3 linked regions of the Parashewanella spongiae genome follow. The protein of the gene in region 1 binds, or shares a complex with, the protein of each later gene. Links are inferred from orthologs where the notes say so. Each region holds a gene or a part of one and is shown on either strand. Other genes may lie near its edges. The genes, in order: rne, eno and pnp.

What was found.
Region 2: the proteins of rne (region 1) and eno are in contact, whole or in part, in a solved structure (PDB 2FYM), measured with the Escherichia coli proteins. The link is inferred for Parashewanella spongiae from one-to-one orthologs.
Region 3: the proteins of rne (region 1) and pnp are in contact, whole or in part, in a cryo-EM structure (PDB 9QH0), measured with the Escherichia coli proteins. The link is inferred for Parashewanella spongiae from one-to-one orthologs.

Annotation. Positions count from the first base shown.
Region 1 is NZ_CP037952.1:3,366,159-3,373,490, forward strand. The notes cover bases 1,764-5,660. They hold rne (ribonuclease E), read left to right. Parts: upstream 1,764-2,160; coding sequence 2,161-5,460; downstream 5,461-5,660. Other genes in these bases: E2I05_RS13250 (SulP family inorganic anion transporter), read left to right, coding at 5,593-5,660. Outside these bases: E2I05_RS13235 (Maf family protein), read left to right, coding at 1-164; 23S rRNA pseudouridine(955/2504/2580) synthase RluC, read right to left, coding at 609-1,568; more of E2I05_RS13250, read left to right, coding at 5,661-7,152. UniProt on the Escherichia coli protein: Endoribonuclease that plays a central role in RNA processing and decay. Required for the maturation of 5S and 16S rRNAs and the majority of tRNAs. Also involved in the degradation of most mRNAs.
Region 2 is NZ_CP037952.1:1,317,016-1,323,295, reverse strand. Bases 1,437-4,281 are described here. They hold eno (phosphopyruvate hydratase), read right to left. Parts: upstream 3,585-4,281; coding sequence 2,289-3,584; downstream 1,437-2,288. Other genes in these bases: E2I05_RS04945 (CTP synthase), read right to left, coding at 3,753-4,281; ftsB (cell division protein FtsB), read right to left, coding at 1,843-2,145; ispD (2-C-methyl-D-erythritol 4-phosphate cytidylyltransferase), read right to left, coding at 1,437-1,827. In the rest of the region: tRNA pseudouridine(13) synthase TruD, read right to left, coding at 1-598; ispF (2-C-methyl-D-erythritol 2,4-cyclodiphosphate synthase), read right to left, coding at 620-1,099; more of ispD, read right to left, coding at 1,096-1,436; more of E2I05_RS04945, read right to left, coding at 4,282-5,384; mazG (nucleoside triphosphate pyrophosphohydrolase), read right to left, coding at 5,499-6,280. UniProt on the Escherichia coli protein: Catalyzes the reversible conversion of 2-phosphoglycerate (2-PG) into phosphoenolpyruvate (PEP). It is essential for the degradation of carbohydrates via glycolysis.
Region 3 is NZ_CP037952.1:4,585,388-4,591,781, reverse strand. The notes cover bases 2,204-5,162. They hold pnp (polyribonucleotide nucleotidyltransferase), read left to right. Parts: upstream 2,204-2,617; coding sequence 2,618-4,708; downstream 4,709-5,162. Other genes in these bases: E2I05_RS18195 (hypothetical protein), read left to right, coding at 4,916-5,162; E2I05_RS18205 (putative bifunctional diguanylate cyclase/phosphodiesterase), read right to left, coding at 2,204-2,332. Also shown: more of E2I05_RS18205, read right to left, coding at 335-2,203; more of E2I05_RS18195, read left to right, coding at 5,163-5,173; ltrA (group II intron reverse transcriptase/maturase), read left to right, coding at 5,679-6,394. UniProt on the Escherichia coli protein: Involved in mRNA degradation. Catalyzes the phosphorolysis of single-stranded polyribonucleotides processively in the 3'- to 5'-direction. Also involved, along with RNase II, in tRNA processing.

The sequences.
Region 1 (7,332 bases):
TGGAAAAAGAGCAGCCATTATGGTGCGCTGGTAGCTTTAAATGTGAAGGATTAGGAATTGCATTATTCGAAAAACTAGAAGGTAACGACCCTAATACATTAATTGGTCTTCCCTTAATAAGATTAGTCGACATGCTTAAACAGCATGGTTTGGATATTTTATAAATGAACCTAAAAACATCAGTTGAACGCTGAGTATATGAGTAACTGTTTGAGTCAATAAGATGACTTTATCATCATGGCTTTCACCCAATGAGTGAAGTGCTCTACGCTCACAAACTTGCTAAAATGACTGCTATCTGCGTTGTAACTTTTGCAAGTAGAATAACTACTTGCTGCAAGCTACGCCTTACTATCAGCCATTTTTTCTATGCTTGAGAACGCAGTCAACTGATGTTTCTAGGATGAATGAATCACCCGCCCCAGAGGAGAGAGGTATCGTTTATCTAGCGAAGACTAGAAACGAAGTAACGACAGTTTTGTTGTCGGTAGTCTAGCCTCTTTTTCTTGTTTAGTGAAAGTCACTGGATACCCGCATACGCAGTTATGACAAAACTCAAATGCATTAGAGCGCCTGAATTCTAATGCACTTATTTTAGAATGTATAAATTAAACTTTCTTCAAAGCATTCAATAAATTGACCAGTTCTTCATCAGGCTCTGAACGAACAGTCATTCTTTCTTCAGTATCTGGGTGAGTAAATTGAAGTTGTTCTGCATGAAGAAACAGCCTCCTTAATCCCTGAGCTCGCATCGAATCATCAAATTTTTGCTCACTGTATTTTTCATCACAAGCTATAGGATGCCCAGCATGCTGACAGTGGACTCGTATTTGATGTGTACGACCTGTTAACGGACTCGCCTTGACTAAAGTCGCACCTTGAAATTTTTGAACAATTTTAAATCGAGTTTGTGATGCTTTTCCTTCAGCGTTGACTCGAACAATTCGTTCACCAGATTTGAGCGTCATCTTTAATAAAGGCGCATTGACTTGTTTCACATTTTTTTGCCACTCACCGCGCACTAATGCTAAATAGTCTTTTTGCATTTTCTTATAACGAAGCTGATCATGTAAATTTTTTAACGCACTACGTTTTTTAGCAATGAGTAAAATTCCCGATGTTTCTTTATCGAGTCGATGCACTAACTCAAGAAACTTTTGCTGCGGCCGTAAACTTCGCATGGCTTCTATCACACCATAATCAACTCCGCTTCCACCATGGACGGCTATTCCAGAAGGCTTATTAAGTGCAATAAGGTGCTTATCTTCATAAACAATACGATTTTCAAGCTGAGAAACTCTTGATAATTTAGGAGACGGAGCGCGATCATCACTCGCCTCTGACACTCGCACAGGCGGAATGCGAACAATATCGCCAATTTGGAGCTTATATTCAGGTTTTATTCGCTTTTTATTTACTCTAACCTCACCCTTTCGCACAATTCGATAAATCATGCTTTTGGGTACACCTTTTAATTTGGTCATCAAAAAGTTATCAATGCGTTGGCTAAGGTTATCTTCGTCGATTTCGACTAACTGCACTTTAACGGCTAATTCTTGTTTACTCATCATTTAACTACTCAATTTTCATGCTGCCATGATACATCAATTAATTTGTTTTCGCCTTTACGTTGCTGAATTTTTCGATTATTGCTATATTTCACCATTGGATAGCAATATTTATTGTTTATAAACAAATTTACTTGCTTTGCCATCACTGGTTTTCAGAGAATTAAAGTCATTCAACATGGTTGTAACCCATTGAGTTACAAGCTGAGTTTAAATCAAACTTTAAGAAAAATTGATTTTCAGCCAAACCTGAGACAGACACCACAAATTAATGGTTTCTACTGAATTAACCAAACGAATATGAACATTATTTTAACTGGTTATCAGACAGTTGTGTTCGATTTGGCATTATTGGAATTTTATACAGAATTTATGAAATTAATCGATATTTACAACATAAAGCGAATTGTATACATCGAAAAGAGACATAAATAGGCGGCTACACGCAGTGAATGCGTTTAACAAAGCTAAAAACTTGAGCGCCTCAGATTGCCTAATTTCCGACCGTGAGGTTCGTGCTTATACTTTAGGCCCATAATGTAATCAGCTGCACAGTCTGGTGATCCATCATTTTAAGAAGAATGAAATCATCATGAAACGTATGTTAATTAATGCAACTCAATCTGAAGAGTTGCGCGTTGCTCTAGTTGATGGGCAACAACTCTATGATCTAGATATTGAAAGCCCAGGACACGAGCAGAAAAAAGCCAATATATACAAAGGAAAAATCACTCGAGTAGAGCCCTCCCTAGAAGCGGCTTTCGTCGATTATGGCGCTGAACGTCACGGCTTTTTACCACTTAAAGAAATTGCCCGCGAATATTTCCCTAAAGGATATTCTTTCCAAGGTCGCCCTAGCATCAAAGAGGTTGTTAAGGAAGGCCAAGAAGTTATCGTTCAGATAGATAAAGAGGAACGAGGCAACAAAGGTGCGGCGTTAACTACTTTCATTAGCCTTGCTGGCTCTTATCTTGTTCTTATGCCAAATAATCCTCGAGCTGGCGGCATTTCTCGCCGTATTGAAGGTGATGAGCGCACAGAATTAAAAGCAGCTATGTCACAGCTTGAAATGCCTGCTGGTATGGGACTTATTGTTCGTACAGCGGGTGTAGGTAAAGCTGCTGAAGAACTCAAGTGGGACTTACAAGTATTACAGCATCATTGGGCAGCTATTCAAGAATCAGCTGAATCAGGCAGTGCTCCTTTCTTAATTCATCAGGAAAGCAACGTTATTGTGCGTGCAATTCGTGATTATTTGCGCCGCGATGTTGGTGAAATCTTAATTGACCACCAAAAAGTTTATGATAATGCCAAACAACACATATCCCTAGTTCGCCCTGACTTTGCAGATAGAGTAAAACTTTATAAGTCTGAAGTACCTTTATTTACTCATTTCCAAATAGAGTCTCAAATTGAATCGGCATTTCAACGTGAAGTAAGATTGCCTTCAGGTGGTTCAATCGTCATTGATCCAACCGAAGCATTAACCTCAATCGATATTAACTCTTCACGCGCTACAAAAGGTGGCGACATTGAGGAAACCGCTTTAAATACTAACCTTGAAGCGTCAGACGAAATTGCTCGCCAACTTCGTTTACGTGACTTGGGTGGTTTGGTTGTTATCGATTACATTGACATGACACCGGCTCGTCATCAACGTGAAGTTGAAAACCGTCTTCGTGATGCCGTACATCATGATAGAGCACGTGTACAGTTAGGGAGAATATCCCGTTTTGGTTTAATGGAGATGTCTCGTCAGCGTTTACGCCCTTCACTTGAAGAGTCAGCAGCGAACCTTTGCCCTCGCTGTCATGGGCAAGGAACCGTTCGAGGAACTGAGTCATTAGCGCTGTCTATTCTTCGATTAATGGAAGAAGAATCTATCAAGGAAAATACTTCTCAAATTGAAGCAATTGTTCCTGTAGATGTTGCAGCCTTTTTATTAAATGAAAAGCGAAAAGCAATACGTATTACTGAAGAACGCCATGGGGTTGAAGTTTATATTATCCCTGATGCACATATGACAACGCCCGATTATCGAGTTGTTCGTCATCGTAATGATGAAGATGCTATTGAGTCTAGTTTTAATCGCACAGAAAAGCCTGAAACAAAGCTTTATGAACCACGTAAGCTTGAGCGAGCTGCAAGCTCAGAGCCTACTCTAAAAGGGTTTTCTTCCCCTAAAAAAGCGATATCTCCTGCTAAGTCATCCGCTAAACCCGTTGCTAAAAAATCTTCTGATTCTCAAGGGTTATTCTCTCGGATATTTTCTGCAATTGCTGGTTTATTTAAAACGGAAGAAGCCCCGAAAACAAGCTCGAAATCATCTAATAAAAAGTCATCGGAAAACACTCAACGCAGAAACTCTCGTCGGAATAACGACAATCGTAGTTCACGTAATACGAAAGATTCTTCTAAACGAGATGGTACGGACAACCAAGAACGTAAGCCTCGCAATGCAAAAGCTAACAATAAAACAGATACAAGGCCTACTCGCCAAGCGAAACCTGATGCTTCAGAGCCAAAACAGGAAGCTGCTCGTGAACGTCGCCAAAGACGGAACATGAGACGCAAGGTGCGGATCGAGCAAGAGCAACAAGTAGAAGAAGTCGTAAATGTTGAATTACAAAACAATCAACCTGTAGAAACGCCTACTTCAGCAGAAGTTGCAACAAAAGCTGAGTCTCCAGTAAAAGAGACTAAGCCTCGTCAGCCACGTAGAAAACCAAAGCCGAAAACGGTTGCAACAGACACTGTGACCACAGAAGAAACCTCGACCAAGTCCAATGATACGGCAGTGGCTGTACAACAATCACCTAAAAAGGCCGTAAAAAAAGTCAAAGCTGAAACTGTGACCATAGAAGATGCTGTTAAATTACCTGCGGAATCTGTAGAAAATGCTGATACAGAGAGTTCTCTTGAAAGTAACTCAGCTGACAGCGCTAAAGAAGAAGTTAAAGAAACAACACGACGAAGCCGCCGTAGCCCTCGTCACTTGAGAGCTGCAGGGCAACGTCGTCGTAAAGATGAAAAAGACGGACAAGTTTCAGATCCTGTATTCGAATCTCACGAAGAACAGCCTGTTAGTTTTGACTTTGAAAGCAGTAACACTGAAAGTGCGCCTGTAGAAACTTCTGAACAAGCCCATGTTGAGCCTGTTCCTGAAGTGGCCGATACTCCGGCTGCGGAGATAGAAACTAAAGTAGCTAAAGCTGACTCAACAGCTTCTGAAGCCCCTGTTGAAGTTGAAGTTGAAGTTGAAGCAAAAGCGAAAACAAAATCAAAAGCTAAGAAAACATCTGCAGCAGAGAAAAAAGTAAAAACTTCTGCCAAAGCTAAAGTAACCTCCCCTTCGGCTAAAAAATCTAAAGATGATGAGGCTGTTAAAGTTGAAGAAACTGCTCCACCAGCTCAAACTGAGCCTACATCTGCATCAAACGTTGAACTTCAAGTTGAGAGCGTCCCAGTTGAAAGTGAGCCAAAAGTCAAAGCTTCTGCTCCAAAAGCTAAAGTTAAGACCAAAATTGATGCGGAACGTACCTCAGCTGCGGCTCCTATGGCTAAGCCAACTCCAGTAAAAAGGCAAACTAAAAAGGCAACAGTGAAAACTAAAGTCGATGAAGCTGTAAATTCCACTGTTACGCCAAAAGAAAGCCTAGAAGATGCTTCTGATGTTGTTGTAGACGCAACTGTTGCTACTACAACAGTGAAGCCAAAGACTTCAAATAGTCGCTTCGGCTCTATGGTAAGTTCACAAATGTCTAAGCCTAAACTTGAGCAAAGAGTAAAAGTAGAAACACCGAAAGGACACGATTACTCTGATGAAGCGCCTGTTAAAACAGTCAAATCAAAAGCAACTAATAGCGCAGGATCAGAGATGGCTAGACCGTAACTATCTAAATAACTTTTCATTAAAAAGAAGTCATCATTTGATGGCTTCTTTTTTGAGTTATTGATGGTTATTTCTGCTAAAATCGCCGCCTGAAATTTAAGCCATTTTATTATAAATTTATATTGAGGTCAGATGTTCGATCTAATTCGTCATAAAACTGCGAGTTCAAAAGCTGATTTACTCTCTGGTATTACAGTCGCTCTCGCATTGGTACCAGAAGCTGTAGCATTTGCATTTGTTGCAGGTGTTGAACCCATGGTAGGTTTGTATGCTGCTTTCATAATGGGACTGATTACTGCTTTAATAGGCGGTAGACCAGGTATGATATCTGGAGCAACGGGCGCTATGGCCGTTGTCATGGTTGCGTTAGTCGCTGAGCATGGTGTGCAATACCTTTTTGCAGCCGTTGTTTTAGCAGGATTAATTCAAGTTTTAGCTGGTGTATTTAAGCTCGGCAAATTTATCCGAATCGTGCCGTACCCTGTAATGATAGGCTTTGTGAATGGTCTAGCAATTGTTATTTTCCTCGCTCAATTAGGCCAATTTAAAGCCCCTGATGCGAATGGTGTATTGCAATGGCTACAAGGTAACCAAATGTACCTAATGTTAGGGCTCGTCGCTCTAACGATGTTTATCATTCATTTTTTACCTAAGCTGACCAGCGCGATTCCATCTTCTTTAGCCGCGATATTAACAGTTACAGCTATAGTTGTTGGTTTTGACTTAGACACTCGCACTGTTTTAGATTTCCTAAAGTCGATGAGTGGTGATGAAACAGCAACGATTGCTGGTAATCTACCAACATTCAATATTCCAAGTGTACCGTTCAACCTTGAAACTTTGATGATTATTGCACCTTATTCGGCAATCCTTGCCGCAGTTGGTTTGATTGAATCACTTCTGACGTTAACTGTTATTGATGAAATGACAGAGTCTCGAGGAAAAGGCAACAAAGAATGCGTTGGTCAAGGTGTTGCAAACATTACCAGTGGCTTTTTTGGCGCTATGGGTGGCTGCGCGATGATCGGTCAATCTATGATCAACATTAACTCAGGTGGCCGTGGCCGATTATCTGGCATCACCGCTGCATTGGCATTACTAGCATTTATTCTGTTTGGTTCTAGTTTCATTGAAATGATCCCACTTGCAGCACTAGTTGGCGTTATGTTCATGGTCGTGCTGGGCACATTTGAATGGGCTAGCTTCAAGGTAATGCGTAAAGTACCGTTACATGACGCGTTTGTGATTATTTTGGTAACTACTGTTACCGTATTTACAGATCTAGCGTTTGCCGTTTTTGTTGGCGTAATCGTTTCTGCATTAGTTTTTGCATGGGAACATGCAAAACATATTAATGTGCAAATAGAAGAAGATGCAAATGGATGGAAAGTTTATAAACTAAACGGCCCGCTGTTTTTTGGTTCCGTTTCAAACTTCTTAGAGTTATTTGATGCTAAAAAAGACTCTGCAGATGTTATTGTCGACTTTCAAAATTCTCGAGTTGCAGATCACTCAGCATTAGAAGCTATCGATACGTTAGCTGAGCGTTATGTTTCTACAGGAAAGCGCCTACATTTAAGACACTTAAGTGGCGACTGTAAACAATTATTAAACAAAGCTGGTGATTTAGTGGAAGTAAATTTAATAGAAGATCCACACTATCATATTGCTGATGACAAGTTAGATTCTTAACTCTAGCTTGCTATCTTGACCTCTGAGAATGGGTAGTGAGCCAACCTCACTACTCGTTTAAGTAGAGTAGGCTACTGGCTTCGCTATCGCTTATCCAGCAGCCCCTCTTCGATTCCGTGCATGAGGTTTTCCCTCACACGGCTCTGTTGTTACACTTCTCTCAGCCCCTTCACTTTGCTT
Region 2 (6,280 bases), 2.0 Mb from region 1 along the record:
TAAAGAGGAATGAACGAATAGAAGATAAATACATACTGCGTTTGTTTTTATCTCTTACTTTCTTACCAGCAAACATCTGACGGCCAAACTCTAAGTTTTTTCCTTGTCTGCCAAAACGCTGCTCGCCAAAATAGTTTGGTACACCAAGGCGTTTGATTTTTTCAATTCGCTTAATAGCATCTTCAGGATCGGTTACATTTCGTAATACGAGCTTGAAGTAATTACCAGTCAATGCACCAATTCGCAATTTTTTGCTATGCCGATGACTCGATAACACTTGTAAACTATCATCGGTTAATTTAATCCATTCAGGGGTGTCCTTGCCTGGGATTCTAATACCAAACCATTGATCAGTAATTGCATAACGGTCTTTTTGTCCTGCGTAAGTGACATCTCTAGGGTGAACACCAGCAAACTTTGCAAGCTTTTCGGCAACAAAGGTAGTATTTAAGCCATTTTTTCGTATATGAAGAAGATGATGTTCACCCTCTCCAGATGGTACAAATGGAATAATTTCTTGCACTTGAAAGTCTTCATTTGATGTTCGCAAGTCTGCTTCGGATAAAGGCTTACCGTATAAATAACTTAAATTTTCAATCATAACTTTTCTTTTGATTCTTTACATTGATTGCATCAGTACGACAGCTTCAACTGCAATACCTTCTTTTCGACCTGTAAACCCTAACTTTTCCGTTGTTGTGGCTTTAACGTTAATATCATCTATTGATGTCTGTAAGTCTGCAGCTAAAATATTACAAATATCAGTAATGTGAGATGCCATTTTAGGTGCTTGAGCAATAATTGTGACGTCAAGGTTTCCTAACTCGAAGCCTTTCTCTCTAGCAAGTTGATAACAATGTTTTAAAAGCTCGCGGCTATTTACACCAGCAAAATTTTCATCGGTATCAGGAAAGTGTTTACCGATATCTCCTAACGCCATGGCTCCTAAAATTGCATCACAAATAGCGTGCAATACGACATCACCATCAGAATGCGCCAACAAACCGCAGTGATACGGAACATGAACGCCTCCCAACATTAAAGGTTTATCGCCACCAAATTTATGAACGTCGTAACCATGGCCGATACGAATTTTCATGAGTTTTCACCTTGAATTTCATTCTTTTTATGTTCTGATAAATACAATGCAGCAAGTTGTAAATCTTCAGCGTGAGTCACTTTTATATTATCAGCACGTCCTGAAATTAAGCCTGGGTTGATACCGGCCCATTCCATTGCAGAAGACTCATCAGTTATCAGGACATTATCATTGAGAGCTTCATTCAAATTCTTTTGCAATTCACTTACAACAAACATTTGCGGTGTCATCGCATGCCACAATAATTCACGACAAACCGTATTTTTAATTAAACTACTAGAATCAGCACGTTTCATTGTATCTCGCACAGGCATAGCAAGAATGGCACCATTGGGATAGTTCTCACGTGATTTAAGCAACAAGTCAATATCCCTTCTTGTTATACATGGACGAGCGGCATCATGTACTAACGCCCATGAATCTTCATATCCCAACTGACTTGCACTCTTAAGTGACTCAAGCACAGTATTAGCTCGCTCAGAGCCACCTTGAACTTTCACAAGTTTCGAATGATTCGATTCAGGTAATTGATCAAAATACTGATCATCTTTGCTAACAGCAACAATGACTACATCAACTTTGGGATGATTAAGGAATGCCTTGACGGTGTGGCTGAGAATGGATATTCCATCAATTTCTAAATATTGTTTCGGGATATTAGCTCCCATTCGCTGTCCAACTCCCGCTGCGGGGATGATGGCAACAACGTGATCCAAAGATTGGCTCATGCCAAAAAACTCCGGTTATTGAGATTCGGGGAATCTATTTTGTTTTTTACCTGTGACTACTCGATAGAAGGTCTCACCTTCTTTAACCAAGCCAAGTTCATTTCGAGCTCGCTCTTCTAAGGCTTCAGTTCCGCCTTTTAGATCTGCAATTTCTTCTTTTAAAATTTGATTACGGGCAATTAATTTTTCATTACTGAGTTTCTGTGCCTGAATCTGTTTCTGCAACCCAAAATATTCGCGCAAACTGTTCTCCCCTGACCAAAGGCGATATTGCAGCAAGGCAAACAAAATAACTAAGCATGCAGATATACGTTTCATAAAAGCAATTCAAATACCAAGCCAAAAGAAATAACTATACCTAAAAACAAAAGCCACCTAAATAGGTGGCTTTAATCTATTCCGGATTAAGTATACTCAATCAGAGTAAATTTAATCAGTAATTAGCAAACAATCGGGTTGAATCAATGTTTACAGTTGATTTCAGCTAAACCGCGATAAACAGCTTTTTCACCTAATTGCTCTTCGATACGAAGTAACTGGTTGTATTTAGCAACACGATCAGAACGACAAAGTGAACCTGTTTTTATCTGTCCAGCTGCAGTACCAACTGCTAAGTCAGCAATTGTTGCGTCTTCTGTTTCACCACTACGATGAGAAATAACCGCTGTAAATCCAGCTTCTTTCGCCATACGAATAGCGGCAAGTGTTTCAGTCAAAGAACCAATTTGGTTGAATTTGATCAGAATCGAGTTACCGATTTTGTTTTCAATACCTCGAGCTAAAATTTTAGTATTTGTAACAAACAAATCATCACCGACCAACTGCACTGTATCGCCCATAATTTGAGTTTGATACGCCCAGCCTTCCCAATCAGATTCGTCTAGACCATCTTCAATTGACACGATTGGGTATTCATCAGCCAATGTTTTCAAGAAGTCAGAGAAGCCATTAGAATCAAATACTTTACCTTCACCAGACAAATCATACTTGCCATCTTTATAGAATTCAGATGCGGCGCAATCAAGTGCCAGTGTGACATCTTTACCAAGCTCATAACCTGCTGCTGAAACGGCAACTTTAATCACGGCAAGTGCATCTGCGTTAGATTCAAGGTTTGGTGCGAAACCACCTTCATCACCAACGGCTGTATTCAAGCCTTTATCTTTTAATACTTTCTTGAGTGCATGGAAAATTTCAGCTCCCATACGCAGTGCTTCACGGAAACTACTCGCGCCCACAGGCTGTACCATAAACTCTTGGATATCGACATTATTGTCAGCATGCTCACCACCGTTGATGATATTCATCATTGGGACAGGCATAGAATACTGGCCAGGAGTGCCATTTAATTCAGCAATATGCGCATATAATGGCATACCTTTAAAAGCCGCAGCCGCTTTAGCATTTGCCAAAGACACAGCTAAAATAGCATTTGCACCAAGTTTATCTTTATTTTCTGTACCATCAAGATCAATCATAATTTGATCTAATTCAGCTTGTACTGTTGCATCTTTCCCAATTAAAGCCGGTGCAATCACTTCATTTACGTTTTTAACGGCAGCCAGCACACCTTTACCTAAATAACGAGTTTTGTCGCCATCACGTAACTCCAGTGCTTCACGGCTACCTGTTGATGCACCTGATGGTGCCGCCGCCATTCCAACGAACCCATCTTCTAAGTGAACTTCAGCTTCAATGGTTGGGTTACCACGTGAATCCATGATTTCACGACCAATTACTTTAACAATCTTAGCCATTGTTGTCCTCGATTTAAGATTTGATTAATACAAAAAAACTCATACCTATTTTTGCTTTACCTTGTTCCGTCTAAAATGTAAACGGTCAAGAATTAAAATAGGTATAGAGCTCTAAAAAATTAGCCGGAGTAGTTATCTCCGGCCATGGATTTATTATGTCATTAAACTCTAGCTTTGTTTCTGATACTCAGAAGCCGCTGCGATAAAGCCTTCAAACAATGGATGTCCATCTCTGGGTGTCGAAGTAAACTCTGGGTGAAATTGACCCGCAACAAACCAAGGATGGTTCGGTATTTCAATCATTTCTACAAGTTTACGATCCGATGATAATCCACTGAACACTATACCAGCTTTCTCTAGTTTTTTAACAAAGTTGTTATTCACTTCGTAACGATGGCGATGACGTTCAACACACGTTTTAGCACCATAAGCTTTCGCAGCAAGTGTACCTTCTTTTAGGTGACAAACCTGAGCACCTAAACGCATGGTTCCGCCTAGATCAGATACTTCACTACGTTGTTCGATCTTACCTTCTTTATCGATCCATTCCGTGATCAAGCCCACAACTGGGAAAGGTGATTCTTTATTAAATTCGGTTGAATGAGCATCTGTCATGCCTGCTACGTTTCGTGCAAACTCAATAAGAGCCACTTGCATGCCTAAACATATTCCGAAATACGGCACTTTATTTTCACGCGCATATTGAGCAGCCAGAACCTTTCCTTCAACACCACGTTCACCAAAGCCACCCGGGATCAAGATACCATCAAGTCCTTGTAACACCTCTTCGCCTTTAGCTTCTACGGTTTGAGAGTCTACATATTTAATCGTGACAGAAACACGGTTTTTCAAACCAGCATGTTTAAGTGCTTCATTGACAGATTTATAGGCATCTGGCAGTTCAATGTACTTACCAACCATACCAATGGTGATGTCTTTATTTGGATTCGCTTCTTGGAAAACCACATTTTCCCATTCAATCAAATCAGCTTCTTTACACTCAATTCCGAAACGTTGAGTGACTAATTGATCTAAGCCTTGAGACTTAAGTAGTGCTGGGATTTTATAAATACTGTCTACGTCTTTAAGGGAAATAACAGCGCGTTCTTCAACATTACAAAATAATGATATTTTCGCTTTTTCGTTAACAGGAATTGCGCGATCACCACGACAAATTAGCACATCCGGAGCAATGCCAATTGAACGTAACTCTTTTACTGAATGTTGAGTCGGTTTCGTTTTTACTTCACCCGCCGCGCCCAAGAATGGCACTAGAGTCAGGTGCATAAATAAAGTGCGTTGACGGCCTAGCTCAACACCAAGTTGCCTAATTGACTCTAAGAATGGTAGAGATTCAATATCACCAACCGTTCCGCCAATTTCAACAATGGCTACATCATGACCTTCACCACCAGCAAGTACTTTATCTTTAATTGCATTTGTGATGTGAGGAATAACCTGAATGGTTGCTCCGAGATAATCGCCACGACGTTCTTTGCGAAGTACTTCTTCGTAAATGCGACCCGTTGTAAAGTTATTGCGGCGGTTCATTTTGGTTCGAATGAAACGTTCGTAGTGACCAAGATCTAAATCAGTTTCTGCCCCATCTTCAGTGACAAAAACTTCACCATGTTGAGTTGGACTCATAGTGCCAGGATCAACATTAATATACGGGTCCAGCTTCATGATAGTAACTTTAAGGCCTCTTGCCTCTAAAATAGCTGCTAGTGATGCCGCTGCAATGCCTTTACCTAGTGACGAAACTACACCACCAGTTACGAAGATATATCTTGTAGTCATGCTGAACCTGAGAAAATGAGTTGGAAAATATGTACTTGTAAGAAAGTACTAGGACGGGAAAGTAGTATACTAAAGTCGACTCAATTTAACAAATAGCAATTATATTAAAAGCGACTATTTTTCTATCGCTTTTACCTGTTTCCAGTAGTCATCAAGTATGTCTAAACCTAGCTTTTCTATCTGATGATTATCATCTTTAACTGCTTTTTCGACACCACGAAAACGTCGTTCAAATTTTGAGTTTGCTTGCCTTAATGCTTGCTCTGGATCAATGCCTAAATGACGCGCTAAGTTCACCACCGAAAAAAGTAAATCTCCCATTTCATCTTGAATTCTGTCTGCTCGTTGCTTTTCTTGATGTACTTCTTGCATCACTTCTTCGAGCTCTTCTGTAACTTTAGCCGCGACATCCTTGATGTCATTCCAATCAAAGCCAACGGCAACCACTCTTTTTTGAATTTTCTTCGAGCGCGATAAAGCAGGTAGTCCTGTTGGTATATCGTCTAATACCGATAATTGATCACGCTGCTGACGCTCTTGGCTCTTTAAGGCCTCCCAATCAATAGAATCGTTTTGCTGCTTGGTATCATAAATCTGATTTTGGTTACCAAAAACATGCGGGTGGCGTCGTAACAGTTTGTTGGATAAACGCTCCACTACGGTATTGAATTCAAAGCGTCCTTCTTCTGCTGCCAATTGACAATAAAAGATCACTTGAAACAGCAAGTCACCCAATTCATCTGGCAATTCATCCCACGCGTTACGTTCGATGACATCGGCTACTTCATACGCTTCTTCAATCGTGAAGGGGACAATACTGTCGTAATTTTGTTTTTTATCCCACGGGCATCCTAGCTCAGGATCCCGCAGTTTTTGCATGATTTGCAGTAGCTGTT
Region 3 (6,394 bases), 1.2 Mb from region 1 along the record:
TATAGGCACCGCTGCACTTACCGCCTGTGTAAGATGAACTTTCAATATAAAAATCTTCACCCTCTATAACTTCGTATGAAGGAGACAGTCGGTATCTTGTATTATTAATCACAATTTCACTTGAGGGGCAAGCACTCGACCAGACATGCGCAGCAACATCTTCTTGTAATTGAAAGTTGCTATATTGCGCTTGGTAATTATCGATTTTATCAGTAGCCATAATCGACTCCTGTTTAATAATTAGTTGGAGGTCTGTTTTGAGTATTAAGCAAGGAATGGCAGAGCTCAATGTTTATGAAGGAAGGTTAACTTATTAGTAATCTTAAATTTTTTGTCAGATAAACTTCATGGACTCTTGCTTTGGTTGCATATACAGCTTCTCGAATTGTTCCTTAGGCAAAGGTTTGCTAAAGAGGTATCCTTGTCCGATAGGACATTGCTTTTCTTTCAGCCAATTTAATTGTTTTTTTTCATCAATACCTTCCGCCACAATATCTAGTTTCATTTGCTTGCCCAGCATTAAAATTGTGGAAGCAATGGCATCGTTTTCAGGTAAGCCTTCAATAAATGCTCTGTCTATTTTAAGCGTGTTAATCGGTAGCAGTTTCAAATAAGAAAGTGAAGAGTAACCAGTGCCAAAGTCGTCGATAGCGACTTTAAATCCAGCGCTGGTCAATTGCTCAATTTGTGCTATTGCGAATTGAATGTCATTAATGAATGAGCTTTCGGTAATTTCTATTTCAATTAAGTGTGATGGTACATGTCGGCTTAATGCTTGCTGCTTAATTTGAGAGACCAACTTGGGATCAACAAATTGTTTTGAAGCTATATTGATGGCAATAGGCGGCACATTGTTATAATTTTTTCGCCACTCAGCTAAAATCATGCAGGTTTGTTTGATCACCCATTGTCCTATAGCAACAATAAGCCCTGACTCTTCGGCAATTGGAATAAAAACACCCGGAGAAATGAGTTTTTCTCCGTTGCGCCATCGCATTAAGGCTTCCACACCAACGATGTCACCAGTCATGAGGTTAATTTTAGGTTGAAAATGCAGTTCAAGCTGCTCCTTGTTAAGTGCATGGTGCAAATCTGCTTCAATTTTTAAGGCTGCAACAGCTTTATCCGTCATTTTAGTATTAAAGAAAGCCCACTTTCCAAGGCCTGTTGATTTGGCACTATACATAGCGGTATCTGCGTGACGAATGAGATCTTCTGGTGTATGACCGTCGTCAGGGAATGTTGATATACCAATGGAAGCATTGGGGTGAAGCTGGTGTTCGTTCAGTTGTAATGGTTTGTTGATTTGTTTTATGAGTTTTTCAGCAAATTCTGCAGCTTGTGTGGGGGTTTGAACCTCATTAGCTAAAATTGTAAATTCATCGCCACTTAATCTGGCGACAGTGCCTTTTTCACCGACGACTCTTTTTAAAACTCGCGCAATTCGTGTCAGGTATCTGTCTCCTAACGCATGCCCTAATGAATCATTTACATTTTTGAATCTATCTATATCTACGAAGTAAATTGAAAAGCTACGACGTTGACTTCGGGCACGCTGTATGGCGTAAGAAATAGACTCTAAAAAAAGGGTGCGGTTTGGTAATCCTGTTAGTGAGTCTTTGGTGGCTAATTTCCTGAGCTTTAGCTGAGTGGTATCAAACTGAATTAAGATTTGATTGAATTTAGAAATTACAGATCCAAGCTCATTCTTTTCATGGAAAGGCAGCTTTGGGAGTAAACTTTCTTTTGGTGAATCAGGGTGTATTGCGTCAATCGCTTCACTTAATTTAATTATTGGCAGAGTTAAAAATCGGTGGAAAACATAAGATAAAATAAGTGTTAAAGCGATGGCTCCACTGAGTGAAATTAAGAAGGTGTACTTTAAATGTTGATAAAGCTGAGCACTGATCAAATTAGTGTCATAGTTTAAGGTTATTCTTGCAAAAGGCTCGGGAGATACCACGTTGTTTGGTAATTGCTGGGCGTTTTTTTTATAGAGTAAATGAGAGCTTGATTGAATGTCCTTGAGTAACCAATTAATTGTTTGAATAATTATACTCGTTGTTGGGATGGGCGTTTTATTGGCACTGAATATTTTTCCTCCATTGCTTAGCTCTATCTGAACCGATTGTATCCATGGTAGACTAAGTGATTGATCTAAAAGTTTTTCAGCTAAAAACAAATTTTTTTCAGGACGAGCCTTTATGCTAGATTGCTCAAGGCTTTGGATCAAACGTATTTGTTGATAGGTCAAATGTTGTTTTTCAGTGTTAATAGCCGAAATAAATTCAATGACAAAAGTGCACGCTGCAAAACAGAGCACAGTGAGCATGACGAGATAAGTTTGCTTCCCTGTTAATGAAGTCAAGCTAAGTATCTTCCTTGTTACTTTGTTTGGGTATTCAATCGGTTTATCGTTAACTTTAGTAATACATTATTTAGAAAAGCAGTTAACTAAATGTAGCAATTTGAAATGATTTTGGTGCTTTAAATTAAGATATGAGCATCAGTTTTCATGTTATTAGTATCAGATCAGTATAGGCGCTTTATCTGTACCGTGGAGTTAAAGTATACTAACGCGCGAAATGTAAGGTAAATTAATTAAGGAATGGGTCAAGTGAATCCTATTGTAAAGAGTTTTGAATACGGTCAGCATACCGTCACTCTGGAAACCGGAGTAATTGCACGTCAAGCTGACGCAGCTGTACTAGCAAGTATGGGCGACACAACAGTGTTGGTTACTGTAGTTGGAAAGAAAGTAGCCGAGCCAGGTCGTGACTTTTTTCCTTTGACAGTTAACTATCAGGAAAAAACGTATGCTGCCGGCAAAATCCCAGGTGGATTCTTCAAGCGAGAAGGTCGTCCTGGTGAAGATGAAACTCTGATTGCACGTCTGATTGACCGTCCAATTCGTCCATTGTTTCCAAATGGTTTTAAAAACGAAGTTCAAGTAATCATCACAGTTGTTTCTGTTGATCCGCAAATTGAGCCAGACATTGTTTCGATGATTGGTACATCTGCGGCGCTTTCTATTTCTGGTATTCCATTTAATGGCCCATTAGGCGCAGCCCGTGTTGGTTATGTGAATGGTGAATACACGCTTAACCCACTTGTTGATTCAATGGCAGACAGCCAGCTGGATCTTGTTGTTTCAGGTACTGATTCAGCAGTTTTGATGGTTGAGTCAGAAGCCGATGCTTTGGCTGAAGAAATCATGCTTGGTGCTGTAGTTTATGGTCATGAACAGCAACAAGTTGTCGTTAATGCGATTAAAGAGTTTAAAGCTGAAGTTAATACTCCTGAGTGGGAATGGACAGCTCCAGCGGTAGATGAAGAGTTAAAAGCGAAAATTGCTGATTTAGCGGAAAATGGCATCGGCGAAGCTTATAACATCGTTGCTAAGCATGAGCGTCGTGATGCCGTAACTGAAGTTAAAAATGCGGCTAAAGAAGCATTACTTGAAGCAAACCCAGATGTTTGTTTAAGAACCGTTGACGACTTATTAAGTAGCTTAGAAAAGAATATTGTTCGTGGTCGTATTATCCGTGGTGAACCACGTATCGATGGTCGTGAACCAGACATGATCCGCGCGTTGAACGTGTTGGCAGGTGTATTACCGCGTACTCACGGTAGTGCAGTATTTACACGTGGTGAAACTCAGGCGCTTGTGACTTGTACGCTCGGTACTGAACGTGATGCACAGAAAATTGACAGCATCATGGGTGAGCGTGTAAACCGTTTCATGCTTCACTATAATTTCCCTCCGTATTCAGTGGGTGAAACAGGCATGGTAGGCTCACCTAAGCGTCGTGAAATCGGTCATGGTAAATTAGCTTGGCGTGGCATGAAGGCGGTAATGCCTTCTGAATCAGAATTCCCATACAGTGTTCGCGTTGTTTCTGAAATCACTGAATCAAATGGTTCGAGCTCAATGGCTTCTGTTTGTGGTACTTCATTGGCTCTTATGGATGCCGGTGTACCTATCAAGACTTCTGTTGCAGGTATTGCTATGGGTCTTGTTAAAGAAGGCGACGATTTCGTTGTACTTTCTGACATCTTGGGAGATGAAGATCACCTTGGTGATATGGACTTTAAAGTTGCTGGAACAAACGGCGGTATCACAGCTCTTCAGATGGATATCAAAATTGAAGGTATCACTAAAGAGATTATGGACATCGCTCTGCAACAAGCGCTTGGTGCTCGTATTCATATCTTGAACGTGATGGATTCAGCGATAGGTTCACATCGTGAAGAAATTTCTGATCATGCTCCACGTATCACAACGATCAAAATCAATCCTGAAAAAATCCGTGATGTTATCGGTAAAGGTGGCGCGGTAATTCGTGCATTAACTGAAGAAACCAACACCACGATTGAATTGGATGATGATGGTACAGTACGTATTGCTTCTGCAAGTGGCGATGACACTCGTGAAGCTATTCGTCGCATCGAAGAGCTTACTTCAGAAGTTGAAGTTGGTACTATCTACAAAGGTAAAGTTATCCGTATCGTCGATTTCGGTGCTTTTGTTAACATTCTTCCAGGTAAAGATGGTCTAGTACACATTTCACAAATTAGTGAAGAACGTGTTGCTAACGTTTCCGATCACTTAGAAGTGAATCAAGAAGTCGATGTAAAAGTAATGGAAGTCGATCGCCAAGGTCGCGTTCGTCTATCGATTAAAGAAGCAAAGCCTGCTGCTGAGTAATACTCAAACGGCATTGTATTGGTATATATGAAGGAGATCTTAGGATCTCCTTTTTTTATGTCTTTTTGATGGTTTTATACCAATTACAGTAATTAAATTCCCAGCTCAGAGCTATGTATGTGTTCAACCTAAAACATCAACTGAACGCTGAGTATATGAGTAACTGTTTGAGCAATAAGATGACTTTATCATCTAGGCTTTCACCCAATGAGTGAAGTGCTCTACGCTCACAAGCTTGCTAAAATGACTGCTATCTGCGTTGTAACTTTTGCAAGTAGAATAAACTATTTGCTGCAAGCTACGCCTTACTATCAGCCATTTTTTCTACGCTTGAGAACGCAGTCAACTGATGTTTCTAGGGAGCGCCACGAAGCGCTTTATTCTGTTGCGGGATTTGTCTCAACGTATACGCAGCCAAGCGATTACATGGCCATAAACCAGAGACAGCAACGTTATTATTTATAATAAGTCCATCAGGTTGAAACGTACCTGACGGGATAATTACCAGTTCATCCCGAAATCTGACGGGCATGCATAATGGGTAACCGCTATGACATGAAGCCCTGTGACAAAGGCCTTGAATAAAGGTTGAGATGCAATGTAGGCCGCAGCATCAAGCGAATTCAGTTAAGCGTCGTAAATCAAAAAATGAAGATGGGGAGTCTTTCCTAGTTGACGAACCCTGACACAAACAGAGAAGCAACTGGTAAATGCATCTGTTTGATCTTCCGGCGTAATATGAAGTGGCATGTATTGAAGGAAATAAAGTGAACGTGGGAGAGCCTGAGTGTTGGAAGGTAGTGACTTCCACTATCCGAATATAAGGTAAACCGAAATTTCAGATAGGGCGCTCAGGCAGTCGGATGAGCCCATAGTACCGTTAACCGTGAAGACAACATAACTTCACATCAGGGAAGGGGCTCAGTGTTACACCCGTTTTTTAACGTAACTTTTGAGGTGAAATTGCCATATGGCTAACACTCCAGTAAATATCAGAATATTACAGCGAAAACTTTACTTACGCTCAAAGCTTAACTCGGAGCTACGATTTTACAGCTTGTACGATAAACTCAGTCGCCTAGATATACTCGAAGAAGCCTATCGACGATGCAAAGCCAATAAAGGCGGAGCAGGAATTGATGGCATCACATTCAGTTATCTAGAGCAGCAAAAGAAAGTCGTTGCGCTGTTAAAAGAAATTCAAACTCAATTACAACAGAAAAACTATCGACCTAGCCCAGTCAAACGAGTAGAAATACTCAAAGACAACGGCAAAACGCGGAAACTTGGGATCCCGATAATCAGTGACAGAATTGTGCAAATGGCGATGACAATAGTGATGCAACCCGTCTACGAACCTCATTTACATGAACACAGTTATGGCTACCGACCATGTCGAAGCGCCCAGCAAGCGGTAAAAGTCATTGAAATGAGCCTAAAACAAGGCTACCAGCACGTACTCGATGCTGACTTGAGTGCCTATTTCGATACCATCCCGCACGCTAAGTTGATGACAAAAATAGAAAGGCGAATAAGCGACAGCAGCTTTCTGAGTTTACTGAAAAGCTTTATCAAAGCGCCCATCAGCATAGAGACGGTCAACAGAAAATGGCGAATAGAAGCAAGCCGATGTGGCACTCCGCAAGGCGGAGTTATCTCTCCACTACTGGCTAACATCTATCTCAA